3 regions of the Telluria sp. ZB4P36 genome follow, and region 1 is predicted to be linked to each of the others. Evidence: predicted binding sites of a transcription regulator. Region 1 holds the regulator's gene; each other region holds the start of a gene.
What was found. The regulator sigma-54, encoded in region 1, starts transcription at its own class of promoters, with help from an activator protein. The targets are predictions, from matches to a motif close to TGGCANGNAANCTGCTTT.
Positions count from the first base shown of each region.

Region 2: the regulator sigma-54 is predicted to act here: its motif matches at 4,574-4,591, upstream of AC56LK_RS18630 (CmpA/NrtA family ABC transporter substrate-binding protein).
Region 3: the regulator sigma-54 is predicted to act here: its motif matches at 2,372-2,389, upstream of AC56LK_RS24545 (TorF family putative porin).

Region 1 is NZ_JCASIE010000023.1:53,647-63,281, reverse strand. It holds gene hprK (HPr(Ser) kinase/phosphatase) at 1-526, shown strand, start outside; gene rapZ (RNase adapter RapZ) at 561-1,439, shown strand; gene AC56LK_RS22150 (enoyl-CoA hydratase/isomerase family protein) at 1,446-2,531, opposite strand; gene hpf (ribosome hibernation-promoting factor, HPF/YfiA family) at 2,671-3,024, opposite strand; gene AC56LK_RS22140 (RNA polymerase factor sigma-54) at 3,083-4,558, opposite strand; gene lptB (LPS export ABC transporter ATP-binding protein) at 4,558-5,340, opposite strand; gene lptA (lipopolysaccharide transport periplasmic protein LptA) at 5,337-5,906, opposite strand; gene lptC (LPS export ABC transporter periplasmic protein LptC) at 5,938-6,540, opposite strand; gene AC56LK_RS22120 (KdsC family phosphatase) at 6,557-7,099, opposite strand; gene AC56LK_RS22115 (KpsF/GutQ family sugar-phosphate isomerase) at 7,099-8,121, opposite strand; gene AC56LK_RS22110 (cation:proton antiporter domain-containing protein) at 8,210-9,635, shown strand, end outside.
Region 2 is NZ_JCASIE010000015.1:94,238-103,872, forward strand. It holds gene AC56LK_RS18610 (L-cystine transporter) at 1-1,317, opposite strand, end outside; gene AC56LK_RS18615 (methyl-accepting chemotaxis protein) at 1,564-3,261, shown strand; gene AC56LK_RS18620 (hypothetical protein) at 3,301-3,483, opposite strand; gene AC56LK_RS18625 (hypothetical protein) at 4,016-4,438, shown strand; gene AC56LK_RS18630 (CmpA/NrtA family ABC transporter substrate-binding protein) at 4,760-6,010, shown strand; gene ntrB (nitrate ABC transporter permease) at 6,038-6,928, shown strand; gene AC56LK_RS18640 (ABC transporter ATP-binding protein) at 6,942-7,754, shown strand; tRNA gene AC56LK_RS18645 (tRNA-Lys) at 7,797-7,872, opposite strand; gene ybgF (tol-pal system protein YbgF) at 7,945-8,700, opposite strand; gene pal (peptidoglycan-associated lipoprotein Pal) at 8,809-9,330, opposite strand; gene tolB (Tol-Pal system beta propeller repeat protein TolB) at 9,367-9,635, opposite strand, start outside.
Region 3 is NZ_JCASIE010000034.1:366-10,000, forward strand. It holds gene amt (ammonium transporter) at 1-1,186, opposite strand, end outside; gene glnK (P-II family nitrogen regulator) at 1,199-1,537, opposite strand; gene AC56LK_RS24545 (TorF family putative porin) at 1,556-2,287, opposite strand; partial or broken gene AC56LK_RS24550 (accessory factor UbiK family protein) at 2,566-2,790, shown strand; gene AC56LK_RS24555 (adenosylcobalamin-dependent ribonucleoside-diphosphate reductase) at 2,919-5,378, shown strand; gene AC56LK_RS24560 (SirB2 family protein) at 5,416-5,796, shown strand; gene AC56LK_RS24565 (GNAT family N-acetyltransferase) at 5,809-6,216, opposite strand; gene AC56LK_RS24570 (ABC transporter permease/M1 family aminopeptidase) at 6,283-9,635, opposite strand, start outside.

The sequences.
Region 1 (9,635 bases):
GCGCGTGATCATGCACGGCGTATTCATGGACGTGCTGGGCGTGGGCGTCCTGATCACCGGCGACTCGGGCCTCGGCAAGAGCGAGCTGGGCCTGGAACTGATCTCGCGCTCGCACGGGCTGGTGGCCGACGACGCGGTGGAATTCTCGCGCATCGCGCCGAACATGATCGAGGGCCGCTGCCCGCCGCTGCTGCAGAACCTGCTGGAAGTGCGCGGCCTGGGCCTGCTGGACATCAAGGCGATCTTCGGCGAGACCGCGGTGCGCCGCAAGATGCGCCTGAAGCTGATCGTCCACCTGGTCAAGCGTGGCGCGCTGGACGAGGAAGTCGAGCGCCTGCCCTTCCACTTCCCGACCGAAGACGTGCTCGGCCTGCCGGTGCGCAAGGTGGTGATCCCGGTGGCGGCCGGCCGCAACATCGCGGTGCTGCTGGAAGCCGCGGTACGCAACACCATCCTGCAGCTGCGCGGCATCGATACGCTGCAGGAATTCATGGAACGGCAACGCCAGGCGATGAGCGGCGACTAGCCGATCGATCATCCATTTGGGGTATCATTGCCTCATGCACATCGTCCTCATTACCGGTATTTCCGGCTCGGGCAAATCGGTTGCCCTGAACGTCCTGGAAGACGCAGGCTATTACTGCGTCGACAACTTGCCGCCGGCCCTGCTGCCGGCCCTGGTCTACGCGGTCAGTGAAAAAGGCACGGAGAAGATCGCCGTCGCGGTCGATGCGCGCAGCGCCGAATCGCTGGTGGAGCTGCCGGTGAGCGTGCGCCACCTGAAGGAAGAAGGCCATAACGTCAAGGTGATGTTCCTGACGTCCAGCACCCACTCGCTGGTGGCGCGTTTTTCCGAAACCCGGCGCAGCCACCCGCTGTCGCACGAACTGCGCCCGGGCGAGAACCCCGCTTCGCGCCGCACCCTGATCGAATGCATCGCCGAGGAACGCGAGCGCCTGTCGGCGATCGAGAACCTGGGCCACGTGATCGACACCTCGGAACTGTCGGCCAACAAGCTGCGCGCCTGGGTGAAGGAACTGACCGACATCGGGGAGGCGCCGCTGACGCTGTTCTTCGAATCCTTCGCCTTCAAGGTGGGCGTGCCGCTGGATGCCGACTTCGTGTTCGACGTGCGCGCGATTCCCAACCCCTACTACGACCTGGCGCTGCGTCCCCTCACCGGCAAGGACGCGCCGGTGATCGCCTTCCTCGACGCGCAGCAGAGCGCCCTGGACATGCTGGAAGACATCCGCGCCTTCGTGGAGAAGTGGCTGCCCTCGTTCAAGACGGACAACCGCTCCTACCTTACGGTGGCAGTGGGGTGTACCGGCGGGCAGCACCGCTCGGTGTACATGGCGGAGAGGCTGGGGGCGTATTTCGGGAAGACCGAGCGGGTGATCATTCGGCATCGCGAGCAGCCGAAGCACGCGGCCCAGTAAAACCCGTTACGACAAATGCCGTAGCGGATGCGCATACTCCGGCCACACCGGCTCGAAGAAGCGCGCCACCATCTCCGGCGTCACCTCGTCCAGCGTCGCCGGATTCCACTTCGGCTGGTTGTCCTTGTCGATCACCAGCGCCCGCACGCCCTCCAGCACTTCGCCGTGCTCGAAGTTGCGGCGCACCAGGTTGCGCTCCATGCGCAGGCAGTCCGCCACCTCCAGCGCGGCCCCGCGCAGCAGCAGCTCGCGCGTCACGCACATCATCAAGGGCGAACGCTGGCACATCGCCTTCAACGCCTTCTGCGCGAACGGGTTCTCGTCGCGCGCCAGCGAGGCCGTGATCGCGCCCACCGTGGCCGCGCCGAAATGCGCGTCGATGACGGCGCGCTGGGCCTGCAGCTCGCTCGCACCTACTTGCGCGGCAAACTGCGACGCGAAGCTGCGGATCGCCGCCGGCAGCTGCGCGCCCGGGGTCGACTCCACCAGCGCCATCAGCCCGGCCAGCTCGGCGCCCGGCACGAACACGTCGGCCAGCCCCACGTAGAGCGCGTCGGCGGCGCCGATCGTCAGGCCGGTCAGGCCCAGGTACTGGCCCAGCTGGCCCGGCGCATGCGACAGGAAGTGGCTGCCGCCAACGTCCGGGAACAGGCCGATGTTCACCTCGGGCATGGCCATTCTGGTGCGGTCGGTCACGATGCGCAGGCCGCAGTCCGGGCCGCCCTGGGCGATGCCCATGCCGCCGCCCATCACCACGCCGTCCATCACGGCGATGTAGGGTTTCGGGTAGAAATGGATCAGGTGGTTGAGCGCGTATTCTTCGGTGAAGAAATCTTCCAGCAGGGCGCTGCCGCCCGTCGGGCCGACCTGGCCCATCTCGTGGAAGAAGCGGATGTCGCCGCCGGCGCACAAGGCCTTCTCGCTGCTGCTGGTGATCACCACCGCCTCGATGTCCGCGTCATCCTTCCACTGCAGCAAAATGGCGGTCAGGGCGCGCACCATGTCGAGCGAAAGGGAGTTCAGGGCTTTTGGCCGGTCGAGCGTGATGACGCCGGTGCGGTTGGCGACGCGGGTCAGGACGTAATCGGTCATGATGGTATTCTGTGGTCGAAAAGACATGCATTCTACAGAACACCTGCGTAAAACTGGAAGCGCGGAAAAGTAACAAGCGCAGTAAACGCAAAAAGGGCGTCCCCTCAGACGCCCTTGCTGGTATGCGGTCGCCCGTTATTTACGCGGCGGCGGCTTCTCCGTTGTCCGGAAGGCGCTTGTGCGCCACGTGGTTATGGTCTTGCAGCATGGATTTGTGTTTCAGAACCTGCCTGTCCAGCCTGTCCATCAGCGTGTCGATCGCTGCGTACAGATCCTGCGCCGCGCTTGCCACATGCAAAATTTTGCCAGATACCTGTAGGTTGATCTCGGCTTTTTGCCGCTTTTCTTTTTCGGTGAGGTTATCGATGGCAAGGAACACGTGGGTGTCGATCACGTGGTCGAAATGGCGGGTGATGCGCTCGAGCTTATTCTGAACGTATTCACGGATGGCGGGGGTGACTTCGAGATGGTGGCCGCTGATTGTGAGGTTCATACACACTCCTTAGGGAAGGTGCCCTGCCCGTGCCACAAGGTGAGAATGGGCAGTAGCTTTACAGGGATTTGCGGAGGCTGACGGGCGGAATCTTGAGCGCTTCACGGTACTTGGCGACCGTCCTGCGTGCAATGACCATACCTTGTTCCCCGAGCATCTCCGCGATCTTGCTGTCGGATAATGGGTTCCTAGGGTCTTCTGCTCCTGTCAATTGCGCAATGAGTGCGCGGATCGCCGTCGAGGAGGCTTCTCCCCCCGCTTCGGTGGCGACGTGGCTTCCGAAGAAGTACTTCAGCTCAAACATGCCGTGCGGGGTCAGCATGTATTTCTGAGTAGTCACACGCGAGATCGTGCTCTCGTGTAGGCCTAGTGTATCAGCTATCTCACGCAAAACAAGAGGGCGCATGGCAACCGCGCCGTGGCTGAAAAAGTTGCGCTGGCGCTCGACAATTGCCTCGGCGACACGCAGGATCGTGTCGAAGCGCTGGCGCATATTCTTGATGAGCCACTTGGCTTCCTGCAGCTGCGCGCCCATCTGGCTTTCGCTCTTTCCCTGCTTGAGCAGGTTGGCGTACAGGGAGTTCACGCGCAGCTTCGGCATCACGTCCGGATTCAGCGACACCGCCCAGCCGCTCTTGGCGCGCCGCACGATCACGTCCGGCACCACGTAGTCGGACACGCCCGCGCCGAAGGCCGCACCGGGGTGCGGATTGCACTGGCGGACCACGGCCTGCACCTCGCGCAAGTCTTCGTCGTCGCAGTCGAGCGCATTCTTCAGCTTGGTGTACTCGCGCTGCGCGAACCAGGTCAGGTAGCCCTCGACGATCTTCAGGGCCAGGCGCCGCGTCACCAGCGGCACGCCCGGCATGCGGCGGATCTGCAGCGCCAGGCACTCGGCCGCGCTGCGCGCGCCGACGCCGACCGGATCGAGGCTCTGCACCAGCGCCAGCGCGCAGCGCAGCTCGTCCATCTCGATCTCGAGTTCTTCCGGCAGGCGCGCATGGATCTCGTCGAGCGGCTCTTCCAGGTAACCGTTGTCGTCGAGCGCGTCGATCACCAGCTCGGCCAGCGCGCGGTCGCGCTGGCTGCAGGCGCTCATGCGGATCTGTTCCGCCAGGTGTTCGCGCAGGGTGATGCTGTCGGCTTCCAGCTGCGGGCGGCCATCCTCGTCGTCGCCGCTGCGGGCGCCGCCGCCTTCGCCGCCCCAGTCGCTGTCGGCCTCGCCGCGCTCGCCCTCGCCGCCGCCACCCTCATCGAAGCCCTCGCCTTCCGCCTTGGCGCCTTCTTCGGCCGCCGGCTGCGGCGCCGGCGCATCGCCGTTTGCGGGTGCACTGTTGATGGCGCCGTCGGCCAGCAGGCGCACCGAGCGGTCGAGCGGATCGTCGAGCCGCTCGAGCAGCGGGTTGTCGTGCAGGATCTGCTCGATCTCCTGGTGCAGTTCGAGCGTGGACAACTGCAGCAGCCGGATCGACTGCTGCAGCTGCGGCGTGAGCGCCAGGTGCTGCGAGGTGCGGAGCTGCAGGGATTGTTTCATTACATCCTGAAGTGTTCGCCGAGGTAGACGCGCCGCACGTTTTCGTTGGCGATGATGTCGTCAGGCCGGCCCGAGGCCAGCACCGCGCCCTGGTTGATGATGTAGGCGCGGTCGCAGATGCCGAGCGTCTCGCGCACATTGTGGTCGGTGATCAGGACGCCGATGTTGCGCTCTTTCAGGAAGCGCACGATGCGCTGGATCTCGATCACCGCGATCGGGTCGACGCCGGCGAAGGGCTCGTCCAGCAGCACGAAGCGCGGGTTGGTGGCGAGCGCGCGCGCGATCTCGACGCGGCGCCGCTCGCCGCCCGACAGCGACAGCGCCGGGTTCTCGCGCAGCTTCTCGATCTGCAGCTCGGCCAGCAGGGTGTCGAGGCGCTCGTTGATCTGGTCCTTGCTGAGCGGCTTGCCGTCCATGCGCTGCAATTCCAGCACGGCGCGGATGTTGTCTTCCACCGTCAGCTTGCGGAACACCGAGGCTTCCTGCGGCAGGTAGGACAGGCCCAGCACAGCGCGCCGGTGAATCGGCAGGCTCGAGATGTCGGTGCCGTTGATGTCGATGGTGCCGGCGTCCGAGGGCACCAGGCCGACGATCATGTAGAAGGAGGTGGTCTTGCCGGCGCCGTTGGGGCCGAGCAGGCCGACCACTTCGCCGCACTCCACCTGCAGCGACACGTCGCGCACCACCAGGCGCTTGCCGTAGCTCTTCTGCAGGCCCTTGACGATCAGGGTGCTGCAGCCCTCGCCCGCCGAGGTCATCGCCGCCGTCATGGATGCCGTCATTGCTTGGCACCCTCAGTTGCAGATGCGGCCGGCGCCGTGGTGCGGCGTGGCGCGATGATCAGGGTGCCGCGGCCGCCGCCCACCTTGCTGGCGCCGCTGGCGTCGTTGCGCACCTGCGCGACTTCACGGCGGTTGTCGTAGGAGATGAAGGGGCCCTTGATCTCATTGGTCATGCGGCCGTTCTCCAGCTCGCGCACTTCGGCGGCGGTGAACAGCTTGACCAGTTCGGCGCGCTCGTCGTATTCGATGCGCTGGGCCTGGCCCTCGACCCACAGGTCGGGACCGCCGTCGCGCTTCTGGCGGAAGGTGGCGGTCTTGCCGTTGTTCGCGGTGAGGGTCACGCTCATGTAGCCCTCCGGCGTTTCCTTGACCAGGGCGCGGTCGGATTTCAGCACCAGCGTGCCGCGCGTGAGCACGACGTTGCCGGTCAGGATGCGGGTCTGGGTGACCTCGTCCACGTCGAGCGAATCGAAGTTGATCACGGCCTGCTTGAGCGAATCGGCGCGCTCCGCCGAGGCGCCGAAGGCGGCCAGGGTGAGGCATGCGGCTGCGATGAATTTTTTCATGTTGCTTGTCCTGGGTTGCACGCGGCGCCTGTCATTCGCGGCGCTGGCGTGGCGGATAGATGATCTGGCCGCGGCTGGCCAGGTGCAGCTTCTGGGTCGCGTTGTTGGCGACCATGCCGGTGCCGGTCACGGTCGCGGCGCCGAGCTGCATCTCGATCGGCTTGTCGGTCTTGAGGATTTCCTCGTCGGGCAGCACGGTCAGCGCCTGGGTCCGCACGCGCAGGGCTTCGCTGGTCGGCGTGGCCGGACGCCGGATGTCGACGTTGCCGAGCAGTTCGACGCGGTGTTCCTCGTGGTGGATGCGGGCGCGCTGGGCGACGATGTCGGTGCGCGGGCGGCCCGGCGTCATGCCCTGCATGGCCGGCTGTTCGACCACGGACACGTCGCCCTCCGGCGTGTGCGCCAGGCGCTTGCCCGTCACCACGTAGCTCGGCTTGCCCTCTTCCGTCATGCGCACGAAGGAGAAATTCTCGACGATGTAGTCCGGCTCGCTCAGCGGACCGCCGAGGCGGGCGTCCGTGTCCTCGCTCTCCATCAGCTGCACCAGCCAGAAGCTGCCGAAGGCGCAGAAGGTAGCGATCATCATGATCGCCAGGAGCTTCCAGCGGTGGGCGGTGCGCTTGTAGTTGACCATGTTCCCTCAGGCGTATTCAGGCGAAATACGGCGCCAGCGCCTGTTCGTAGCTGCCCTGGGCGCGCATGACGAGGTCGCAGACCTCGCGCACGGCGCCGCGGCCGCCCGCGTTCTTCGTCACGTAGTGCGCGCGGTGCTGCACGTCCGGGTGGCCCGAGGGCACGGTGACGGCGAAGCCGACGCGGGTGAACAGCGGCAGGTCGATCACGTCGTCGCCGATGTAGCCGCATTCCTCGGGAGTGACCCCGGTCGCCGCCAGGAGTTCCGTAAAGCCGACGCGCTTGTCGTGGATGCCCTGGTAGACATGGGAAATGCCGAGGTCGCTAGCTCTCTTGACCACGATCGGCGACTTGCGCGCGCTGATGATGGCGGTCTTGATGCCGGTCTTGTTCAGCAGCTGGATGCCGAGGCCGTCGAGCACGTTGAAGGTCTTGGTGACCTCGCCGTCCGGGCCGTAGGTCAGGCTGCCGTCGGTGAGCACGCCGTCGACGTCGAAGATCATCACCTTCACGCGCGCCGCGCGCTGCATGTATTCCGTCGCAGTGATCAAACCATTCATCAGATCACCTTGGCGCGGGTCAGGTCGTGGATGTGGAGTGCGCCGACCAGGCGCTCATCATGATCGACGACCAGCATCTGGTTGATGCGGAACTCTTCCATGACGGCGACGGCGTCGACCGCCAGCTGTTCCGGATGGATGCGGCGCGGGTTCGCGTGCATCACGTCGCGAATGCTGATGTTCGAGAAGTCCTGCACGCGCTCGATCAGGCGGCGCAGGTCGCCGTCGGTGAACACGCCGACCGGGCGGCGTTCGGCGTCGACGATGGCGGTCATGCCCATGCCCTTCTGGCTGATTTCCAGCAGGGCGCGGGTCAGCGGGGTGTCCGGCGAGACGGCCGGGATGGCGTCGCCGCTGCGCATGACGTCGCGCACGTGGGTCAGCAGGCGCCGGCCCAGGGCCCCGCCCGGGTGCGACATCGCGAAGTCTTCCTCGCGGAAGCCGCGCGCATCCAGCAAGGCCACGGCCAGGGCGTCGCCCATGGCCAGGGTGACGGTGGTGCTGGTGGTCGGCGCCAGGTTCAGGGTGCAGGCTTCCTTGGCCACCGAGATGTCGAGGTGGATTTCGGACAGCTTGGCCAGGCGCGAGTGCGGCTTGCCGGTCATCGAGATGACGTGCGTGCCCATGCGCCTGATGGCCGGCAGGATTTCCAGCAGCTCGGACGATTCGCCGGAATTCGAGATGGCGATGAAGACGTCGTGCGAGGTCACCATGCCGAGGTCGCCGTGGGCGGCTTCGCCCGGGTGCACGAACATGGCCGGGGTGCCGGTCGAGGCCAGGGTGGCGGCAATCTTGCGGGCGATGTGGCCGGATTTGCCCATGCCCGAGACCACCACGCGGCCGGTGCAGCCGTACAGCAGCTGGACCGCGCGCACGAAATTGTCGTCGTCGCCGAGGCGCGCATGCAGGGCGCGGATGGCATCGGCTTCGATGGCCAGGGTCTCGCGGCCCAGCTCCAGCGCACGGCGGGCCTGGTCCGCGTCAAAACTTTTCAGCATTATTTTTTCATGGGTTACACTCATGTTGGCAGTATAAACGAATTGGGTAAGCAAAAAACTTGCCAGTCGTAACAAACCACTACAACGATAACGAAAAAAACAACTGGGGCCAATGCATTCCGGACTTGAACTGACCCTGCTCCTGCTGGGCTGCGCCGTGCTCGGCGTGGTCGCCTTCCGGATGCTTCACCTCCCGCCGATGCTCGGCTATCTGGCCGCCGGCGTCTTGATCGGCCCCCATGCGCTGGCCCTTGCCAACGAAAGCCCGGCCACCCATGCGCTGGCCGAGTTCGGCATTGTGTTCCTGATGTTTTCCATCGGACTCGAATTCTCCCTGGCCCAGCTCAAATCGATGCGGCGCATCGTCTTCGGGCTGGGTATGGCGCAAGTGGTATTGACAATCGTGGCCGCCATGGTCTTCGGCCTGTTCATTTCCTGGTGGGCCCCTGCCCTGCACGTGAGCTGGCAGGCCGCCTTCGCCCTGGGCGGGGCGCTGGCGATGTCGTCGACCGCGATCGTGGTCAAGATGCTGACCGAGCGCCTGGAACTGGAAAGCGAACACGGACGGCGCATCATCGGCATCCTGCTGTTCCAGGATCTGGCGGTGGTGCCGCTCCTGATCCTGATCCCCTCGCTGGCGCGGCCGGCCGAGGAACTGGTGGTCACGCTCGGCTGGGCGGCGCTGAAGGCCGCTTTCGTGCTGGCCCTGCTCCTGAAGTTCGGCCAGAAGCTGATGCGCAACTGGTTCACCATCGTCGCCAAGCGCCGCTCGCAGGAGCTGTTCATGCTCAACCTGCTCCTGGTGACGCTCGGCCTGGCCTGGGTCACCGAGCAGGCCGGCCTGTCGCTGGCGCTGGGGGCCTTCGTGGCCGGCATGCTGATCTCCGAGACCCAGTACAAGCACCAGGTGGAAGAAGACATCAAGCCCTTCCGCGACGTGCTGCTCGGGCTGTTCTTCATCACGGTCGGCATGCTGCTCAACCTCGGACTGGTGCTGGAGCACTGGTGGCTGGTGCTGGCGCTGGTGATCTTCCCGGTGCTGCTCAAGTTCGCGATCATCGCGGCTCTCGCCAAGGCCTTCGGTTCCAGCGACGGCGTGGCGATGCGCACCGGCCTGGCGCTGGCCCAGGCCGGCGAATTCGGCTTCGTGCTGCTGAACCTGGCCATGGGCTCGAAGCTGGTCGACCCTTTCCTGCTGCAGCTGGTGCTGGCCTCGATGGTGCTGTCGATGCTGGTCGCACCCTTCGTCATCGACAACATGGACCGCATCGTCATGAAAGTCTCGTCCAACGAATGGATGATGCAGTCGCTGCAGCTGACCCAGATCGCCAGCCGCGCCATGAAGACCCAGAAGCACGTGATCATCGCCGGTTTCGGACGCAGCGGCCAGAGCCTGGCGACGCTGCTGACCGAAGAGAAGCTGCCCTGGTACGCGCTCGACCTGGATCCGGAGCGGGTGCAGGAAGCGCAGTCGGCCGGCGCCAGCGTGTCCTACGGCGATGCGGCGCGGCGCGAAAGCCTGATCGCGGCCGGCATCA
Region 2 (9,635 bases), on a different contig from region 1:
GGTGACCGTGCCGGCCGTGATCGAGCCGCTGACGTTGAGCGCGGTGCGGCCCATGTCGATCAATGGTTCCACTGAAATCAGCAGGCCCGCCAGCGCCACCGGCAAGTCCATCGCCGACAGCACGATCAGTGCGGCAAAGGTGGCGCCGCCGCCGACGCCGGCCACGCCGATCGAACCGAAGGCGACGATGGCCAGCAGCGGCAGCAGGAAGGACGCGGCGAACGGGTCGATGCCGACGGTCGGCGCGATCATCACCGCCAGCATGGCCGGGTAGATGCCGGCGCAGCCGTTCTGGCCGATGGTGGCGCCGAAGGAGGCGGCGAAGTTGGCAATGCCTTCCGGGGTGCCCAGGCGCGCGGTCTGGGTCGCCACGCTCATCGGGATGCTGCCGGCGCTGGTGCGCGAGCTGAAGGCGAAGGCGAGCACCGGGAAGATCTTGGCGACGAAGCGCAGCGGGTTCAGGCCGCTGCCCGCGACCAGCAGCAGGTGCACCAGGAACATCAGGGCCAGCGCGCAATAGGAGGCGGCGACGAAGCTGGCCAGGCTGAGGATGTCCTGCAGGCTCGAGCCGGCCACCATCTTGGCCATCAGGGCGAACACGCCGAAGGGCGTCAGGCGCAGCACCAGGGTGACCATGCGCATCACGATCACGTGGGCCACGTGCACGAAGTCGCTGAAGGACTGGAACACCTCGGGTTTCTTGCCGGCGATGCCGGTGGCCGAGATGCCGATGAAGATCGAGAACACCACCACCGCGATGGTCGAGGTCTTGCGCGCGCCGGTCATGTCCAGGAACGGATTGGCCGGGATGAAGGACAGCAGCATGCTCGGCAGCGAAATCTCTTTCGCGGCGGCCAGGTTGCCCTGCAGATATTCACCGCGCGCCACTTCGGCGGTGGAGGCCGTCAGTCCGACCGCGCTCAGGCCGAACAGCTTGGCCATCAGGATGCCGATGGCGGCCGCCACGATCGTGGTGGCGATCAGGATGCCGATCGTCAGCGTGCTGATGGTGCCGAGCGAGGCCGCATTGCGCAGCTTGAGGATGGCCTGCACGATCGAGACCATGATCAGGGGAATCACGATCATCTGGAGCAGCTTCACGTAGCCGCTGCCGACCACGTCCAGCCAGGCATTGGTGCCGCCGACCTCGGGCGACCCGGCGCCGTAGAAGGCCTGCATGGCCGCCCCCAGCACGACACCCAGGCCCAGGCCGGTGAACACGCGCTTGGTGAAGGAGACGTGGTTCGCCTGCAGGCGGTAGAGCAGGACGCACACGGCCAGGGCGAGCGTCAGGTTGATCAGGACAGGAAAGTTCATCGGAGTCTGTGCAAGGCAGCTAATGCGCTGTGGAAATCAATCGCAGCATTCTATAGGCAAACCGGCATTAACGCCGAGGCGGTCAGTATTGTCGGGCCGATCACGAACGATAGCGGGTTGCCAAGACTTTGTGGTTCCGTTGCGACGTCCACCTATGAAAGATGCCTTTGGTCCAGCTGTAATGCGTACTGGGTAGTAATCTATTGCTGTATTTCAATGCACAGGCCACCCCTTTCCGAGCCCATCATGTTCAAACATCTCACCATCAAGACCCGACTCATTTTCGTCATCGCCTTCCTGGCCGCCGAACTGGTGGCGGGCGCCGTCATCGGCATCTATAACCTGAGCCTCGCCAATGCCGACATGAAGAGCATGCATGATGACCGTGCCGTTCCCTTGGGCCAGCTTGGCCGCGTCATGCAATTGATAACCACCAACCAGTTGCTCCTTGCGAAGGCCAGCCAGATGATCGACGATACGCAGCGCCGTGCGCTGATGTCCCAAGTAGAGGCAAATATTGCGACCGTATCGAGCACCTGGAAGGCTTACGAACAGACCAAGCTGACCGAGGAGGAGGCGGCGCTGGTGGCGAAGTTCGTCGAGGCGCGCAAGGCATTCCTGGCCCAGGGCCTGCTGCCCGCGATCGAGTCCGTGCGCAGCGGCGACACGGCGCAGGCGGCAGCTCAGGTGGCGGGGCCGATGACCCGCCTGTTCCAGCCGGTCGACGCGTATGGCAGCCAGCTGATCGAGCTGCAGCAGCGCGTGGCGAAGGCCGACTACGAGCGCTCGCAACGGACCTATGAGACCGTGCGCCTGGTCTGCCTGGCCGGTCTGGCATTCGGCCTCCTGATGGCCGCCGTGGTGGGCTGGATGCTGGTGCGCGCGATCGTGCGCCCGCTCGAGCAGGCCGTCGAGATCGCCGGTGCCGTCGCCGCGGGCGACCTGACCCGCAAGATCGAGGTGAACTCGCAGGACGAGACCGGCCGCCTGTTGATGGCGCTGCGGGACATGAATACGTCGCTGGTGCAGATCGTCACCCGCGTGCGCGGCGGCACCGACACCATTGCCACCGCCACCGGCCAGATTGCCGCCGGCAACCTCGACCTGTCCGCGCGTACCGAGCAGCAGGCCGGCTCGCTGGAAGAGACCGCATCGTCGATGGAAGAACTGACCTCGACCGTCAAGCAGAACGCCGACAATGCGCGCCAGGCCAATGCGCTGGCGGCGTCGGCCCAGCAAGTGGCGGGCAAGGGCGGCGCCGTGGTCGAGCAGGTGGTGGCCACGATGGGGGCGATCAACCACTCGGCGACCCGCATCGTCGACATCATCTCGGTCATCGACGGCATCGCCTTCCAGACCAATATCCTCGCCCTGAACGCGGCCGTGGAAGCGGCGCGCGCGGGCGAGCAGGGCCGCGGCTTCGCCGTGGTCGCGGGCGAAGTGCGCAACCTCGCCCAGCGCAGCGCGGCGGCAGCCAAGGAGATCAAGGCGCTGATCGACGATTCGGTCGAGAAAGTGCAACACGGTTCGATGCTGGTCGACCAGGCCGGTGCGACCATGGCGGACATCGTGCAGAGCGTCGGCCGCGTGACCGACATCATGGCCGAGATCACGGCCGCGAGCCAGGAGCAGACCGCAGGTATCGAACAGATCAATGACGCCGTGGCGCAGATGGACGAGGTGACGCAGCAGAACGCGGCACTGGTCGAGCAGGCCTCGGCCGCGGCGCAGTCGCTGCAGCAGGAAGCGGCGGAGCTGGCGCAGGCGGTCGGGATTTTCCGGCTCGATGCGCAGGCGGCACCTGCAGCGGCCGCTACGGCGCGTCCGGCGAAGGCAGCGGGCGCGATAACGATGAAGCCGCCGAAGGCGGCCGCCCGGGCGCCGGCCCGCAAGGAGGCCGCGACGCGCAAGGCGGAAGCGACCGAGGGCTGGGAAGAGTTCTGACGGCAAGGCCGCGGGCCTGGCGGCCCGCGGCCTTCGTTCTTATTCGAGGGCGATGACGATTGCCGCCAGGCCGAGGCACAGGCTGACGGCGACGCCGACCCGCTGGCGCAGGCGGCGGCTGTTCGACACGATGCTCTTTGCGAAAGTGCGCTTCGGCGCGTTCGGATTGCTGCGGTCGACGGTGCCCGGATGGATGCGTGGATGCGAATGCTCGGTGTTCATGCTGGCTTCCTTATTACCGCCTCCACCGGAGGCTGGCGTTCAATGGGTGGTGTTCAATGCGTGGCGCCCCCGGATGGCGCGACGATGCTGGCGAACGGCCGGCGGAGCCGGGCGGCAGGCGACGCCCTATGCACGCGAACTTGCCGCACTGGATGTTATTTATTCTACATGCAGGCTTAACGATGACAAGGGCGTACACGATTGCTTACAATCTCAAGAAATTTCCGTAAAACAACAATATCCCGCCGCCGCTCGGTAAAGTCAAGCGGATGCAGGGGGGCGTAGGGGGAAACCAACACTTACGCTGAACGGAAGACCGGGGCAGCTGGGCGGCCAGGAATACAATTCGATACAAAAAACTCTCGGTACATGTTGTTTTTGTATCATTTCGGCCAGGTCTGACTTTGCGGCGATCGAGACCGTTTCGTGATGTCCGTCAAAGACGCCTTGCAGGTGGCGGACCCCGCCCTAGACTGGAATGAGCCGCGCTGGCGTCGCCAGCGCGCCAGTCCCGTGCCCTGAAGGAGTCATCATGCGCCGCCTCGCCCTACTGAGTGCCATTCCCCTGTTTCTTCTGGCCGCCGACGCGGTGGCCCAGTCACACAGCTATCCCGCCACGAGCAGCTCGTCGATCTCGAGTGTGGAGGTGACCGCCCCGGCCCGCACCGCCAGGGTCTACCAGGAACACCTCGATGCCGTGCGCGGCGCCTATGCCATGTCGAATGGCTGGCGCATGAAGGTCGGCACGACTGCCAACGGCATCAGTGCGCAGATCGACCGGCAGCCGGTCATTCGCCTGGTGGCGGTGTCGCCGGACCGCTTCGTATCGCGCGACGGCAATGTGACCATGGATTTCAACCGCGGCCAGGACCGCGATGAGATGCAGATGAGCTATGTACCCAATGACCGCCTGGCACAGGTCGTCGTCGTGAGCGCCACCCTCGCGCAGCGCTGACGGTTCCGCGCCGCCCCATGCGGCGGCACACTTTCCTCCCAAAATGATGCGCCGCACAATCGCTGTGCGGCGCATCTGCCATTAGACGGTGCACCGGCCTCCCGGCCGGCCGCCGCTTCCCTCTGCAGACCTCCCTGGCACGGCGCTTGCATATTGACATTGGCGCAACGGAGCGCAACGTGACCTGCCAGCGCCGGCAGAGCCACCCGGACAACGACGTCTACCCGAACATGAGCAGCTCATGTGGGGTACGCGTCGCTTTTTTTTGCCTGAACATAAAGGACCGCGATGAAATACCAGAGACTCGAAGCGAAGAGCACCATGCCGCAAGCTGCCGACGGGGTGAATGTCACGCGCAGGAATTTCATGCAGGGTGCAGGCGTGGCGGCGGGGGCGGGCTTGTTGGGCCTGGCGACGGGTAGCGCCTGGGCCGCCGGTTCGGACAAGCCGGAAAAGGAAGAAATCAGGATCGGCTTCATTCCGCTGACCGATTGCGCGTCGGTCGTGATGGCCTCGGTGCTGGGCCTCGACAAGAAATACGGCGTCAAGTTCGTGTTGAGCAAGGAGGCTTCCTGGGCCGGCGTGCGCGACAAGCTGGCCAATGGGGAGCTGGACGCCGCCCACGTGCTCTACGGCCTGCTGTACGGCGTGCAGATGGGGATCGGCGGCCAGAAGAAGGACATGGCGGTGCTGATGGGCCTGAACAACAACGGCCAGGCCATCACGCTCTCGAAACAGCTGTCCGACAAGGGGGCGGTCGACGGTGCATCGCTGGCGAAGCTGATGCGCACCGAGCAACGAGAGTACACCTTCGCCCAGACCTTCCCGACCGGCACCCATGCGATGTGGCTGTATTACTGGCTGGCGGCCAACGGCATCAATCCGATGAAGGATGCCAAGGTCATCACCGTGCCGCCGCCGCAGATGGTGGCCAACATGCGGGTCGGGAACATGGACGGCTTCTGCGTGGGCGAGCCCTGGGGCCACCGCGCCATCATGGACAAGGTCGGCATCACGGCCGCCACCACCCAGGACATCTGGCGCGACCACCCGGAGAAGGTGCTGGGTAGCACGCTCGAGTTCGCCAGGAAGCATCCGAACACCTGCCGCGCCATGATGGCCGCCATCCTCGAAGCCGGCAAATGGATCGATTCCTCGCTGGCCAACAAGAACAGGATGGCCGAAGTCATCGCCAGCAAGTCCTACGTCAACACCAGCAAGGATGCCATCGACCAGCGCATCATGGGCCGCTACCAGAACGGACTGGGCAAGACCTGGGACGACCCCAACCACATGAAGTTCTACAACGATGGTGCGGTCAATTTCCCCTACCTGTCGGACGGCATGTGGTTCATGACCCAGCACCGCCGCTGGGGCCTGCTGAAGGACGACCCGGACTACCTGGCCGTGGCATCGAGCGTCAACCAGGTCGCGCTGTACAAGGAAGCCGCCACCATGACCGGGACGCCGATTCCGAAAAGCCCGCTGCGCAGTTCGAGACTCATGGACGGCGCCGTCTGGGACGGCAGGAACCCGAAGGCCTACGCGGCCTCGTTCAAGATCAAGGTCTGAATCCCATCGTTTGAAAAAGGAGCTGCCATGAGCGCCATCCTGAGATCCCTCCCCAAGCCGGCGGTTGCCGCGCCGACGGCATCCGCACGTTCGCTGCCGGCACGCAAGCCGGCCGCCGCAGCCGCCCGCGGCGCGCAGCCCTTCGCCAGGATCGTGAAACTGGTCCTGCCGCCAGTGCTGGGCATTGCCCTGGTGGTGCTGGCCTGGCAGATCATCGCCAGCCGCAATACGGCCTTCCCGACGCCGCAGGCGACCCTGCAGGAAGCGATCGTCCTGTTCGCCGACCCGTTCTACCGCAACAGTCCGAACGACCAGGGCATCGGCTGGAACGTGCTGGCGTCGCTGAAGCGGGTGGCGCTGGGCTTCGGCCTGGCCGCGCTGGTCGGCATCCCGCTGGGCTTCATGATCGGCCGGGTGGCCTTTGTGGGCCGCATGTTCGCGCCCATCATCAGCCTGCTCAAGCCGGTGTCGCCGCTGGCCTGGCTGCCGATCGGCCTGCTGGTGTTCAAGTCGGCCGACCCGGCCGCGATCTGGTCGATCTTCATCTGCTCGATCTGGCCGATGGTCATCAATACCGCGGTCGGCGTGCAGCGCGTGCCGCAGGACTACATGAACGTGGCGCGGGTGCTGAACCTGACCGAATGGAAGGTCTTGACCAAGATCCTGCTGCCCTCGGCACTGCCTTACATCCTCACCGGGGTGCGCCTGGCGATCGGCACGGCCTGGCTGGTCATCGTGGCGGCCGAAATGCTCACCGGTGGGGTCGGCATCGGCTTCTGGGTGTGGGACGAGTGGAACAACCTGAACGTCTCGCACATCATCATCGCGATCGTCATCATCGGCGTGGTCGGCCTGCTGCTGGAGCAGGCGCTGGTGGCCCTGGCCCGTGCGCTGACCCACGAACAAACGGCCAACTGAAGGAGGAACGAGCATGAACCATCCGAATCCGAAGTTCATCGACATCAGCGGCGTGGAGATGGCCTTCCACACCAAGAAGGGCGTGTTCCAGGCGCTGCAGGGCATCGACCTGGCCGTGCGCAAGGGCGAGTTCATCACCCTGATCGGCCACTCGGGCTGCGGCAAGTCGACCCTGCTCAACCTGATCGCCGGCCTCCTGAAGCCGACCGAGGGCGTGCTGCTGTGCGCCAACCGCGAGATTGCCGGGCCCTCGCCGGAGCGGGCCGTGGTGTTCCAGAACCACTCGCTGCTGCCCTGGCTGACCTGCTACGAGAACATCCATCTGGGAGTGGAACGGGTTTTCGGCGGGCTTGAATCGCGCGCCCAGCTGCGCCAGCGTACCCAGGATGCACTGGCCCTGGTGGGGCTCGCCAGTGCCGAAGGCAAGCGCCCGCATGAGATCTCGGGCGGCATGAAGCAGCGCGTCGGCATCGCCCGCGCGCTGGCGATGGAGCCGAAGGTGCTGTTGATGGACGAACCCTTCGGCGCCCTCGATGCCCTGACCCGTGCCCACCTGCAGGACGAGTTGCTCAAGATCGTCGCGGCCACCAAATCGACCGTGGTGATGGTCACGCATGACGTGGACGAGGCGGTGCTGCTGTCGGACCGGATCGTCATGCTGACCAACGGGCCGGCCGCGACCATCGGCGAGATCGTCGAGGTCGAGCTGGAGCGGCCGCGCGACCGGGTGGCGCTGGCCCAGGATGCACGCTATACCGAGCATCGCAGGGCGGTGCTGGAGTTCCTGTACCGGAAGCAGGCGCATCCGGCGGCGCAGGCGGCCTGAAAACAAAAACGCCAACCCGAAGGTTGGCGTTTTCTTGAAACTTGGTAGGCCGTGCGGGATTCGAACCTGCGACCAACGGATTAAAAGTCCGCTGCTCTACCAGCTGAGCTAACGACCCGAAAGAAGCGAGATTATAGGCTGGGCCGCGTTCGCTGTCAAATGCTTCACGACACCATGGCGCAGCTCAAGTTCATTTCAGCGAGGCCAGGCGATCCTTGGCGGTCTTGGCCGCGCTCGACTCGGGATACTTCGACACCAGCTGCTGCAGCGCCTTCTTGGCGTTCTTGCTGTCCTTCAGCAGGGCATAGCTGCTGCCGATGTTCAGCATCGCATCCGGCACCTTGGGGCTGCTGGCGTAGGTCGTGGTCAGCACTTCCTGGGCGGCGATGGCCTTCTTGTAGTCGCCCAGCGCGAACCAGGCGTTGCCGAGCCAATACTGCGCGTTGGCGGCATAGGCCGAATCCGGGTAGCGGCGCACGAAGTCCTGCAGGGCGGCGCTGGCGCCCTTGTAGTCGCCGGTCTGGAACAGGGCGGTGGCGCTGTCGTAGGCGCTCTTCTCGGACGGCAGCACCTGGGCGACCTGGCCGTCCACGGTTTCCTGCTGCGGCTCGATCTTCTTGATGCGGGCGTCGAGGTCGGCGTACAGCTGCTTCTGGCTTTCCTGGGCGCGGGCGATCTGGTTGGCCAGTACTTCGATCTGGCCGCGCAGGCGCGAGATTTCCTGCATGGTCTGCTCGTGCTGGTTCAGCATGTCGAGCTGGACGGTCTTGTCCGACTTGGCCTCGATCTGGGCCTTCAGCTCGCGGGCAACGGCGTCGACCTTGGCGCGCAGCTCGAGGATGGCCTTGCGCGCTTCGTCGTCGTCGAGCAGGCCGGCGGAGGCCTGCAGCGGCATCCAGGCTGCCAGGATCAGGCAGGCAAGACGGGACGGGGACAGTTTCATCATAGTGTTTTCCGGTTGCAGAGTAAAAACGGGGCGGATGCAGTCTGCACTGCTGTCCGCCCCGCTGTCAATCAGCCGAGTCTTAAAACTGTCAGCTTGATTGCTGGAAGATTACTGGTAAACGATGTCCGCGCGGCGGTTTTCAGCCCATGCAGCTTCGTCGCTACCGGTGGCCTTCGGCTTTTCTTCGCCCAGCGAGACGGCTTCCATCTGGTTGTCCGACACGCCCAGCGAGGACATCGCACGGCGGACGGCTTCGGCACGCTTCTGGCCCAGGGCCAGGTTGTACTCGGTGCCGCCGCGTTCGTCGGTATTGCCCTGGATCAGGACCTTGCGGCCGGTGTTCTTGGTCAGGTAGCCCGAGTGGTTGGCGACGACCGGCTTGCCGTCTTCGCGCACGACGAAGCTGTCGTAGTCGAAGTAGACGCTGCGATTGGCGAGCTCGCCTTTCGGATCGTTCAGCGGATCGACGCTGCCGGTTTCGACCGGACGGATTTCGCGTGCCGGCTCAGCCGGTGCCGCGGTCGGGGTCGGGGTCTTTTCGACGACCGGGGTCTCTTGCAGTTTGGTCGACGAGCAAGCGGTCAGCAGGACGGCCGAAGCGATGAGGGCTACTTTCTGGAAGTTGCGCATGGTTTTTCTCCTTGTCTATTAAAGATTTACTGCTATTTACTTCATGAAGGGACCCCAGCTGGGCTCCCGAATGTTTCCCGCATTGGTGGTCAAGCGCTGCTTCACCCGTCCATCCACCGAGACCACGGCGAGCGAGACACGCCCGCCGCCTTTGGTCGCATACATGATGTACTTGCCGTTAGGCGAAAAACTCGGTTCGGTGGCCCCTTCGGCCAGGCGCAGCTCCTGGCCGCTGGCCAGGTCCATCGCGTAGAGAGAAAAACCGCCGCCACGCTGGGAAATCCAGGCCAGTGTCTTGCCGTCCG
Region 3 (9,635 bases), on a different contig from region 1:
CCCAGATGCCCTGCCCGCCCAGCTGCGGCGAAGCGAACACGCCGGTCAGCAGCGCGCCCAGGATGCCGCCCACGCCGTGCACGCCGAACACGTCGAGCGAGTCGTCGGCGCCCAGCAGGCGCTTCAGGCCGGTCACGCCCCACAGGCAGATCAGGCCGGCCAGCAGGCCCATCACCAGGCCGCCCATCGGGCCGACGAAGCCGGCGCCCGGGGTGATCGCCACCAGGCCCGACACCGCGCCGGAGACGGCGCCCAGCAGCGAGGGCTTGCCCTTGATGAGCCACTCGCCCAGCATCCACGACACGGCGGCCGCGGCGGTTGCCAGCAGGGTGTTGATGAAGGCCAGCGCGGCGATGTCGCCCGCTTCCAGCGCCGAGCCGGCGTTGAAGCCGAACCAGCCCACCCACAGCAGCGAGGCGCCGATCATGGTCATGGTCAGCGAGTGCGGCGCCATCGATTCGCGGCCCAGGCCGATACGCTTGCCGATCACGTAGGCGCCGACCAGGCCGGCCACCGCCGCGTTGATGTGCACCACGGTGCCGCCGGCGAAGTCGAGCGCGCCATGCCCCCACAGGAAGCCTGCGTTCGCGGTGACGGTCGCCAGGGTGGTGGCGTCTGAAATGGCATCAGGGCCGGCCCAGAACCAGACCATGTGGGCCACCGGCAGGTAGCCGAAGGTGAACCACAGCACGACGAACAGCAGCACGGCCGAGAAGCGGATGCGCTCGGCGAAGGCGCCGACGATCAGGGCGCAGGTGATGGCGGCGAAGGTGCCCTGGAAGGCGACGAAGATGAACTCGGGGATCATCGTCTCCTTGCTGAAGGTCGCGGCCTGGCTGAAGGTGCCGGCCGCCGCATCGTAGATGCCGTTCAGGAAGATGCGGTCGAAGCCGCCGATGAAGGCGCTGCCCTGGGTGAAGGCCAGCGAGTAGCCGTACAGGCACCACAGGACGATGACCACCGAGAAGACCATGAATACCTGCATCAGTACCGACAGCATGTTCTTGGCGCGTACCAGGCCGCCGTAGAACAGCGCCAGGCCGGGAATCGACATCATGATGACCAGGATCGTGGAAATGAACATCCACGCGGTATCGCCCTTGTTGATGCTGGGCGCTGCCAGCGCCGGCAGCGCCAGGCCGGCGGCGGCGAGACCGGCCAGGACTTTGAAGATGGTGTGCTTCATTGGTGTGCCCCTTTACAGTGCTTCGTTGCCGGTCTCGCCGGTACGGATACGGATGACCTGGTTGAGGTCGGCCACGAAAATCTTGCCGTCACCGATCTTGCCGGTGCGGGCCGCGCCCGAGATGGCATCGATGACCTGGTCGACCACGGCGTCGTCCACGGCGGCCTCGATCTTGATCTTCGGAAGGAAATCGACGACGTATTCCGCGCCGCGGTACAGCTCGGTATGGCCTTTCTGGCGGCCGAAGCCCTTCACTTCGGTCACGGTCATGCCCTTTACGTTGATCTCCGACAGCGCTTCACGGACTTCGTCCAGCTTGAAGGGCTTGATGATGGCGGTAATCATTTTCATGGTGGTGCCTCTTTACTCTTAGAAAGTTTTGGACAGGCTCAGCACGGCTGCCGACTTGCCCAGGTTCTCACCTTCCGGGCTGAGGTAGGCCTTGGTATTGCCCTTGATCCAGGCCAGCGACACGGTGGCGACGCCCAGGTCCTTGCTGAAGCCGACCTTGTAGTCGGTGTACGAGAAGGCGCCGTTGTTGTTCACTTCCTGGCGCCCCGCGTGCAGGTTCAGGATCAGGCCGTTGTAGACGTCGATGTCGGCGCCCAGGTCCAGGTAGCCGCTGCGCTTGCTGTTGGCGGTGCCGAACAGGTTGGTGGTCGAGTGCGAATACTTGACGTAGGCCGGACCGAAGCCCAGGCGTGCGTAGAGTTCGAAGGTGTTCGCACGTGGGTTCAGGTCGTTCGACGGGTACCAGTAGTACAGGCCGCCGACGTCGTAGCTTACGTTCTCGGTCAATTGACCGCGCTTGCCGCCGTAGACGTCCCATTCGATGTTGCCGTCGCCGCCGAGATCCTTGGTCCATTTGATGGTGGACAGCCAGGTGCCGACATACAGGCCGGATGGGCCGTGCACGTAGTCGACGCCGCCTTGCAGCGCCGGGTCCAGCCGGGTTTGCGACAGGCCGCGGTAACGGTAGTCGCTGGTAATGGCGGCGTTGTAGCTGATTTGATGCTCAGGAGCAGCTTCCTGCGCGAAGGCAGGCATCGACGAAAAGGCCAGTACGGCCAGGCTGATTGCTGCTTTGGTGTTGCACTTCATGACATTCCCCTTAATTTCAACGGCTGAACCGTGGCGCATACCGTTGCGGTTTACAATCTTGTTTGCTACACGCCTGACAACTCTTTAGCAGGATGCGTGCCAGCCCAAAAAGCGCCAGTGGGTGCACCGGAAGTGCTTGTTTTCTCAGCCATCCGCCCCATTTGCGATTCGAATAACCCGGCAAACCCGTGCGCCCGGCCTCGCGCCGCGGCGCCACGCACCAAAGCGGAGTGCCGCGCACCGTCGTGGTGCAGCGCGGCGACTGAAAGGAAACAGACATGAACAGCTTCTTCAACGACATCCAGGGCAAGATCAACCAGGCGCTGGAGAGCACGCCGGCCAAGGACATCGAGCGCAACGTCAAGGCGATGATGACCCAGGGTTTTTCCAAGCTCGACCTGGTCACCCGTGAAGAATTCGACATCCAGGCCCAGGTGCTGGCCAAGACCCGCGCCAAGCTCGAAGCCCTGGAACTGCGTGTGGTGGAGCTGGAAGCGCGCCTCGGCGCGCAGGCAGCCCCGGCCGCTTCCGCCAGCGCGTCCAGCGGGCCGATTCCCGGCGCCACGGATCCGGCCGCGCCGCACATCATCATCGACAAGCCTTGAACTGACGGCGCCATGCGTCGCAGGCCATGAACGCGATCGGCCAGCCGCCCGGCCTCCTCCCGCCGCAGGACGTCTCGCTCGACGTCCTGCGCGAGAAATACGCCAAGGGTGAAGAAACCGGCATCGCCGACGTACGCCGGCGCGTGGCGCGCGCCCTCGCGGCGCTCGAGCCGGAGCCAAGGCGTGCCGAACTCGAGCAGCGCTTCCTCTGGGCCCAGGAACAGGGCTTCGTCCCGGCCGGGCGCATCAACTCGGCCGCCGGTCTCGGCCTGCAGGCCACCCTCATCAACTGCTTCGTCCAGCCGGTGGGCGACTCCATCTCGGGCAGCGACGGCGGCCTGCCGGGCATCTATACCGCCCTGCTTGAGTCCGCCGAGACCATGCGCCGCGGCGGCGGCGTCGGCTACGACTTCAGCGCGATCCGCCCGATGGGCAGCAAGGTACGCGGCACCCGCTCGCGCGCTTCCGGCCCGGTCTCGTATATGGAGGTGTTCGACGCCTCCTGCCGTACCGTGGAGTCGGCCGGCGCCCGGCGCGGCGCCCAGATGGGCGTGCTGCGCATCGACCACCCCGACATCGAACGCTTCATCGCCGCCAAGGACGAAGGCGGACTCAGCAACTTCAACATCTCGGTCGGCGTGACCGACGACTTCATGCGCGCGGTCGAGGCCGACGCCATGTTCGACCTGGTGCACCGCGCGAAGCCGGGCGACGAGGATGCGGCCGGGGCTGTCCGCCGCGCGGACGGGCTCTGGGTCTACCGCCAGGTCCGGGCACGCGCACTGTGGGACAGGATCATCGCCTCGACCTACGATCATGCCGAGCCGGGCGTGCTGTTCGTCGACCGCATGAATGCCGAGAACAACCTCTGGTACGCGGAAGAGCTGCGCGCCACCAATCCCTGCGGCGAGCAGCCCCTGCCCGCCTATGGCTGCTGCGATCTCGGATCGGTGAACCTCACCGCTTTCGTGACCGATCCCTTCGGCGCCAGCCCCCAATTCGATTTCGAGCGCATGTGCGAGGTCGCCGCGGTCGGCGTGCGCATGCTCGACCTGGTGCTGGACGCCACCGAATGGCCGCTGCCGCAGCAGGCCGCCGAGTCCCGCGCCAAGCGCCGCATCGGCCTGGGCTTCCTGGGCTTGGGCAGCGCCCTCGTGATGCTGGGACTGCGCTACGATTCCGACGCGGGACGGGCCATGGCGGCGCGCATCGCCGAGACGCTGCGCGATGCGGCTTATGCCACCTCGGTCGAACTGGCGCGCGAAAAAGGCCCCTTCCCGCTGTTCGATGCGGACAAGTACCTGGACAGCCAGTTCGTGGCGCGCCTGCCGGACTGGCTGCGCGAGGCGATCCGCCACTACGGCATCCGCAACTCGCACCTGCTGTCGATCGCGCCGACCGGCACCATCTCCCTGGCCTTCGCCGACAATGCCTCGAACGGCATCGAACCGCCCTATGCCTGGACCTACCAGCGCAAGAAGCGCATGCCGGACGGCGCGATGCGCAGCTACGATGTCGAGGACCATGCCTGGCGGCTGTACCGTCACATGGGTCATGACACCGCGGCGCTGCCGCCTGCCTTCGTCACCGCGCTCGGGATGCGCGCGATCGAGCACCTGCGCATGGTGCAGGCGGTGCAGCCTTTCGTCGACACCGCGATCTCGAAGACCGTCAACGTGCCGGCCGATTATCCCTTCGACGACTTCCGCGACCTGTACAGCCAGGCCTGGCATGCGGGACTGAAGGGGCTGGCAACCTATCGGCCGAACACGGTGCTCGGCAGCGTGCTGTCCACCGACGGGGATCAGTCGTCGCTGCCGCCGGACGAGGACCCGCTGCGCAAGCGCTTCGAGCGGCGCCCGCTGGGCGAGCTGGAATCGGTGACCTCGAAGATCGAATACGCGACCCAGGAAGGCCGCAAGACCGCCTACCTCACCGTCAGCTTCATCCGCGCCGACGGCGTCCATGAGGGCCGTCCGGTGACGGTCGAGCGGCCCTTCGAATTCTTCATGCCCTCGAACCAGCGCACCGGCGGACAGCAATGGATCACCGCCTCGATGCGCCTGCTGTCGATGGTGGCGCGCGCCGGCGGCCCGATCGCGCGGGCGCTGGCCGACATGCGCGACGTCGTGTGGGAAAAAGGCCCGGTGCGTTGCGGCATGCTCACGCGCGAGGATGGCACCCAGGTGCCGGTGTACCACGACTCGGAAGTGGCGGCGATCGCCTTCATGCTGCAGCGCGTCCTGATCCGGCGCGGCTTCCTCGATGCCTGGGGCAACCAGGTGCCGGTGCCGGAGCTGGCCCACCGCTTTGCCACGCGCCCCGAGGGCGCGGCGCCCGAGGCCGAGCCCCAGCCGCCCACCGTGTCCGGCGCCCTGCCCACCGTCAGCGGCGCGAAGTGCCCGGAATGCGGCGCCCTGGCACTGCGCAAGGTCGACGGCTGCACCCGCTGCGACGAGTGCCACTATGTCGGAGAGTGCGGCTGAGGCATACTGCGCGGGTTGCCAACTCAGCCGACCCGCCATGCCCTATATTGCACTCAAGCACCTGCACATTACGTTTGCCCTCCTCAGCGGCCTGCTGTTCCTTCTGCGCGGCATCTGGATGCTGTCCGGCTCCCAGCGCCTGCAGCAGCGCTGGGTCAAGATCGTCCCCCACATCGTCGATACCGTGTTGCTCGCGAGCGCGGTGGGCCTGGCGCTGTGGAGCCGCCAGTACCCGGGCCAGTCGCCCTGGCTGACGGCCAAGCTCGTGGCGCTGGTAGCCTACATCGTGCTGGGCACGATCGCGCTCAAACGGGGACGCACGCGGGGCGTGCGCACCGCCGCCTTCGCGGGCGCATTGGCCTGCTTCGCCTACATCGTGTCGGTGGCGGTGACGAAAAATCCGCTGGTGCTGTTCTAGTCAGGTAGCCGCTCAATGCTCGCTGCCGGCGTAGATCCACATCGGCTCGGTCTTTCCGGCGCGCTCGAATCCCATTGCCTTGTAAAAGTCGATCGCGCCGCCGTCGGCAGTCAGCATCATCTGGTGGAAGCCGGCGTAGCGGTCCAGCATCGATTGCATCATCAGGCGGCCGACGCCTTTCCCCTGGTGCGCCGGATGCACCAGCATATGGGGAAAGTAGACGACCAGGTGCCCGTCCGATATCGCGTTCCCGAGCCCGACGAGTTCATCCCCGATGCGCGCGGTCACGAGCGCATGCGAGTTGCGAAGCGCCGCCATCAGCTGCGCCGGTTTGTCAGCCGAGGACCAGCCGTTCGCGCGATACAGCCGGATGACCTCTTCCTCTTCGAATTCGCCTGCCAGTGACACGTTGACGTTCATGTGATTCCTTGCGAGTCTGTGGAAGCAGCCCCGGGCCTTGCGGTCCGGGGCTGCCTGATGCCTGCTTCAGTCGACGCTGACCGTCTTGCGGTTGTCGCTCGACACGCGGTCGATCATCTTGTTGTAAGGATCGACGCCGACCTCGAAGGGCTTCTCCTTGACCGTCACCATCACGACCGGCTTGTCGCCCGTCAGGGCGCGCTTCTCCAGGTACAGGACCCGCTCATCCTTCTCCTTGGCGCCGTCGGCGCGCGCGAAGATGCCGATCTCCACCGGCTCGTCATAGGCGCGCGGCGTCTCCTTGCCATGGCCGTCGGCTTCCTGCTTCGCAAGGTGCAGCTTCATCGTCACGTCCCACTGCCCGTCGGGGCGCTTGACCGCTTTCGCCTCGGTGACGCGGTTATCGTAGAAGACGATTTTCTCGAACAGGTCGGCGATCAGGGCATGCTTGTCCGCAGGGGCCTCGGCACGGATGTAGTCGAGCAGCTCGCTGGAGGTCGTGAACGGCGACTCCTGGTAGCCCTTGTCCTGCAAGAAGCGCTTGAGTGCGCGGTTGACCGCCGCCTCGCCGATCTCGTCGCGCAGGCGGTAGAACACCAGGCTGCCCTTGCGGTAGTGGATATAGTCCTGGTTTTCCACGCGCACCAGGGGCAGCTCTTCGATCCGCTCGCCGCCGCGCGAACTGAGGTAGCGGTCGAGCTCATAGCGCAGGAAGCGGCGCATCTGGTGGCGTCCGTATTCCTTTTCCATCACCATCAGCGCCGAGTACTGCGACAGCGATTCGATCAGCATGGACGCGCCCTGCACGTTGGCGGCCGCCACCTGGTGGCCCCACCACTGGTGCGCCATTTCGTGGGCCGTCACGTAGAACACGTAGTCGATGGCTTCCTTGTCGCGCAGGTCGGCGATGAAGCCGATCGACTCCGAGAACGGGATGGTGTTGGCGAAGGACTGAGCGAAGCTCTGGTAGTTCGGGAACTCCAGGATGCGGACCTGCTTGTGCTGGTAGGGCGTGAACTCGGTCGTGAAATAGTCCAGCGACTTCTGCGTGGCCGTGATCATCCGGTCGACGTTGTAGGCGTGCTTGCGGTCGTGGTAGACCTCGATCGGGATGCCGCGCCAAGCGCCCTTCTTCAGCTGCCAGTCTGCCGAGAGGTAGGCGAAGAAGGGCATCATCTTCCGGTCCATCTTGTACTGGAAGTAGTTGCGGCCGTTTTCCGTCCACGACTTATGCAGGTAGCCCGGCGCCAGCGCCCTCTGGTCGCCGCTGGTCGAGACCGTGGTCTCGAAATTGATCCAGTCCGCCTCCGGTCCGAACATCGAGTGCTGACGGGCCGCGGTGTTCTCCAGCTTGGGCATGCGCTCTGGTTCGCCCAGGCCGCGCTTGCGGCGTTCGTTACGGTCGCGCAGTTCGGCATCCGGCTGGTAGCCGAGCTGCGGGAAGAAGGCGCGGTTGTTGAAGAACGTGCCGTTCAGGTTGACGACATCGGCCTCGCCACCGTTGGAGAAGCCCGGACGGCGCACGTCGACGGTGAACTCGAGCGGCAGGCGCGCGCCGGGCTGCATCGGCTGCGCCAGCTTCAGGATGCTGAAGCCGAACTCCTTGTCGTTGACTACCACCTGGTGCGGCGGCAGTTTGGTCCAGGTGGTCAGGACATCGGCATTGACCTGCAGCGGCAGGGTATCGAGCGGCTTGCCGGTCTTGTTCTCCAGGATGTAGCTGCCGCGGATCGTGACGCGGCGCTGCTCCGGATAGATATCGACGGCGGCGCGTACGTCGGTCAGCTTGGCGTGCGGGATGTCCTTGTACTTGCGGTAGGCCTTCTCGTAGCGCGCCTGCTTGTCCATGGCGGCGTCGCCGGCTTCGTATCTGGCCAGGACATTGGTGTTGTAGTAGATCCAGCCGCCGGTCGCGGCGAAGGCGGCGACAAATACCGCCAGCGCGACGCCGGAAGCGCCTTTCAGGCGGCGTCCCGCGTCGCGTACCCGGAGCGGCCATGCGAAGGACAGGCCGCGCACCCAGAAGGCCTGGGCAAGGATCAGCGCCGCGGCCATGAACAGGCTCCAGTACACGGCAAACCAGCTCCATCCTTCGAGGAAGTGGCCGAAGCCATTCATGTCCGAGTACGGGGTGCCCGGCAGGCCGGCGATGTTGTACAGGTTGTGGTTCAGGTGCAGGGTGGCCGCGACGATCTGCGACACCATGTAGATCACCATCAGCAGGTAGCCGATGAATTTATTGTTGGTCACGACCTGCAGGACCAGGGCGAGCAATCCCATCAGGATGAAAGGCAGGCCGGCGACCAGGATGCTCTTGAGGTAGACCATCGGCTCGACCGGCGCCCCGCCCCTGAACAGCTGCACCGCGATCGCCGCCAGCACGCCGGTGAACAGGAAGGCCAGCACGACGCCGGTCAGCGCCAGGCTCTTCGCGGCCAGCGGCGCCCAGTTCGGCACCGGCATGGCATCGGTGACGTCGGCGATCCTGGCCTGGCGCTCCTTGAAGATCAATTCGCCCGCATAGAAGGTGACGATGATGAGCAGCATGAAGGTGAAGCTGCCGTTCAGCAGCTCGACCATGAGGTGGGTCATCGGATAGACGCTGGTGCCGAAGATCTTGCCCATCTGGCTGGTGGTGCCGATGAAGTTGAGCACGCTGAACAGCAGCATGACGAGGAAAGGCACGCTCCTGAACACGGCGGCCGCGTCGAAGGCGAAGATGTGCCAGCACTGGATCCAGCGGGTGGACGCCCGGAAGCGCGGCTCGATGCGCGGCAGCTTGAGCTGCGCCGGCACTGGCGCGGCAGGGGCCAGCACCTTGGCCTTGCCGAACAGGCGCTTGCCGGTGCCGGCGCGCTGCGGCTTGAAGAGCAGCAGTGTCAGGCCGAACAGCACCAGCGCGACTGCGCTCCACAACAGCCGGTTGGCCAGCACGTAGCCCTTGATGTCCGGCAGGCCCGCGTTGCGTTCGGCGGCGGAGAAGTAGCGCGTGGCGCGCGACAGGGCACGGCCCCCGAAAGGATCGGACAGGACGGCGATCCATTCGTTGTCGATGTCGGAGGTGAAGTTACCGGCGACGATCCACAGGACGATGAAGGCCAGCACGCCCACATACACCAGCATGATCGAGCGCGTGGTCGCCGCCAGCAGCATCAGCAAGGCGCCGATCAGCAGCAGGTTGGGCAGCACCAGCACCGTGAGCCCCCAAACATAGGCAGCGCCCGGGAAGGGGCCGACCCGCTGGACGTCGACCCAGGGCATCAGGGGCCCGAGCATCATGCCGACGACGATGCCGGCGAAGATGACCAGGCAGGCCAGCAGGCCGGCGGCGAAGCGGCCGACCAGGTAGTCGCGCTTCTTCATGGGCGTGGCGAACAGCATGTCGGAGATGCCGACTTCGCTGTCGCGCAGCACCGTGC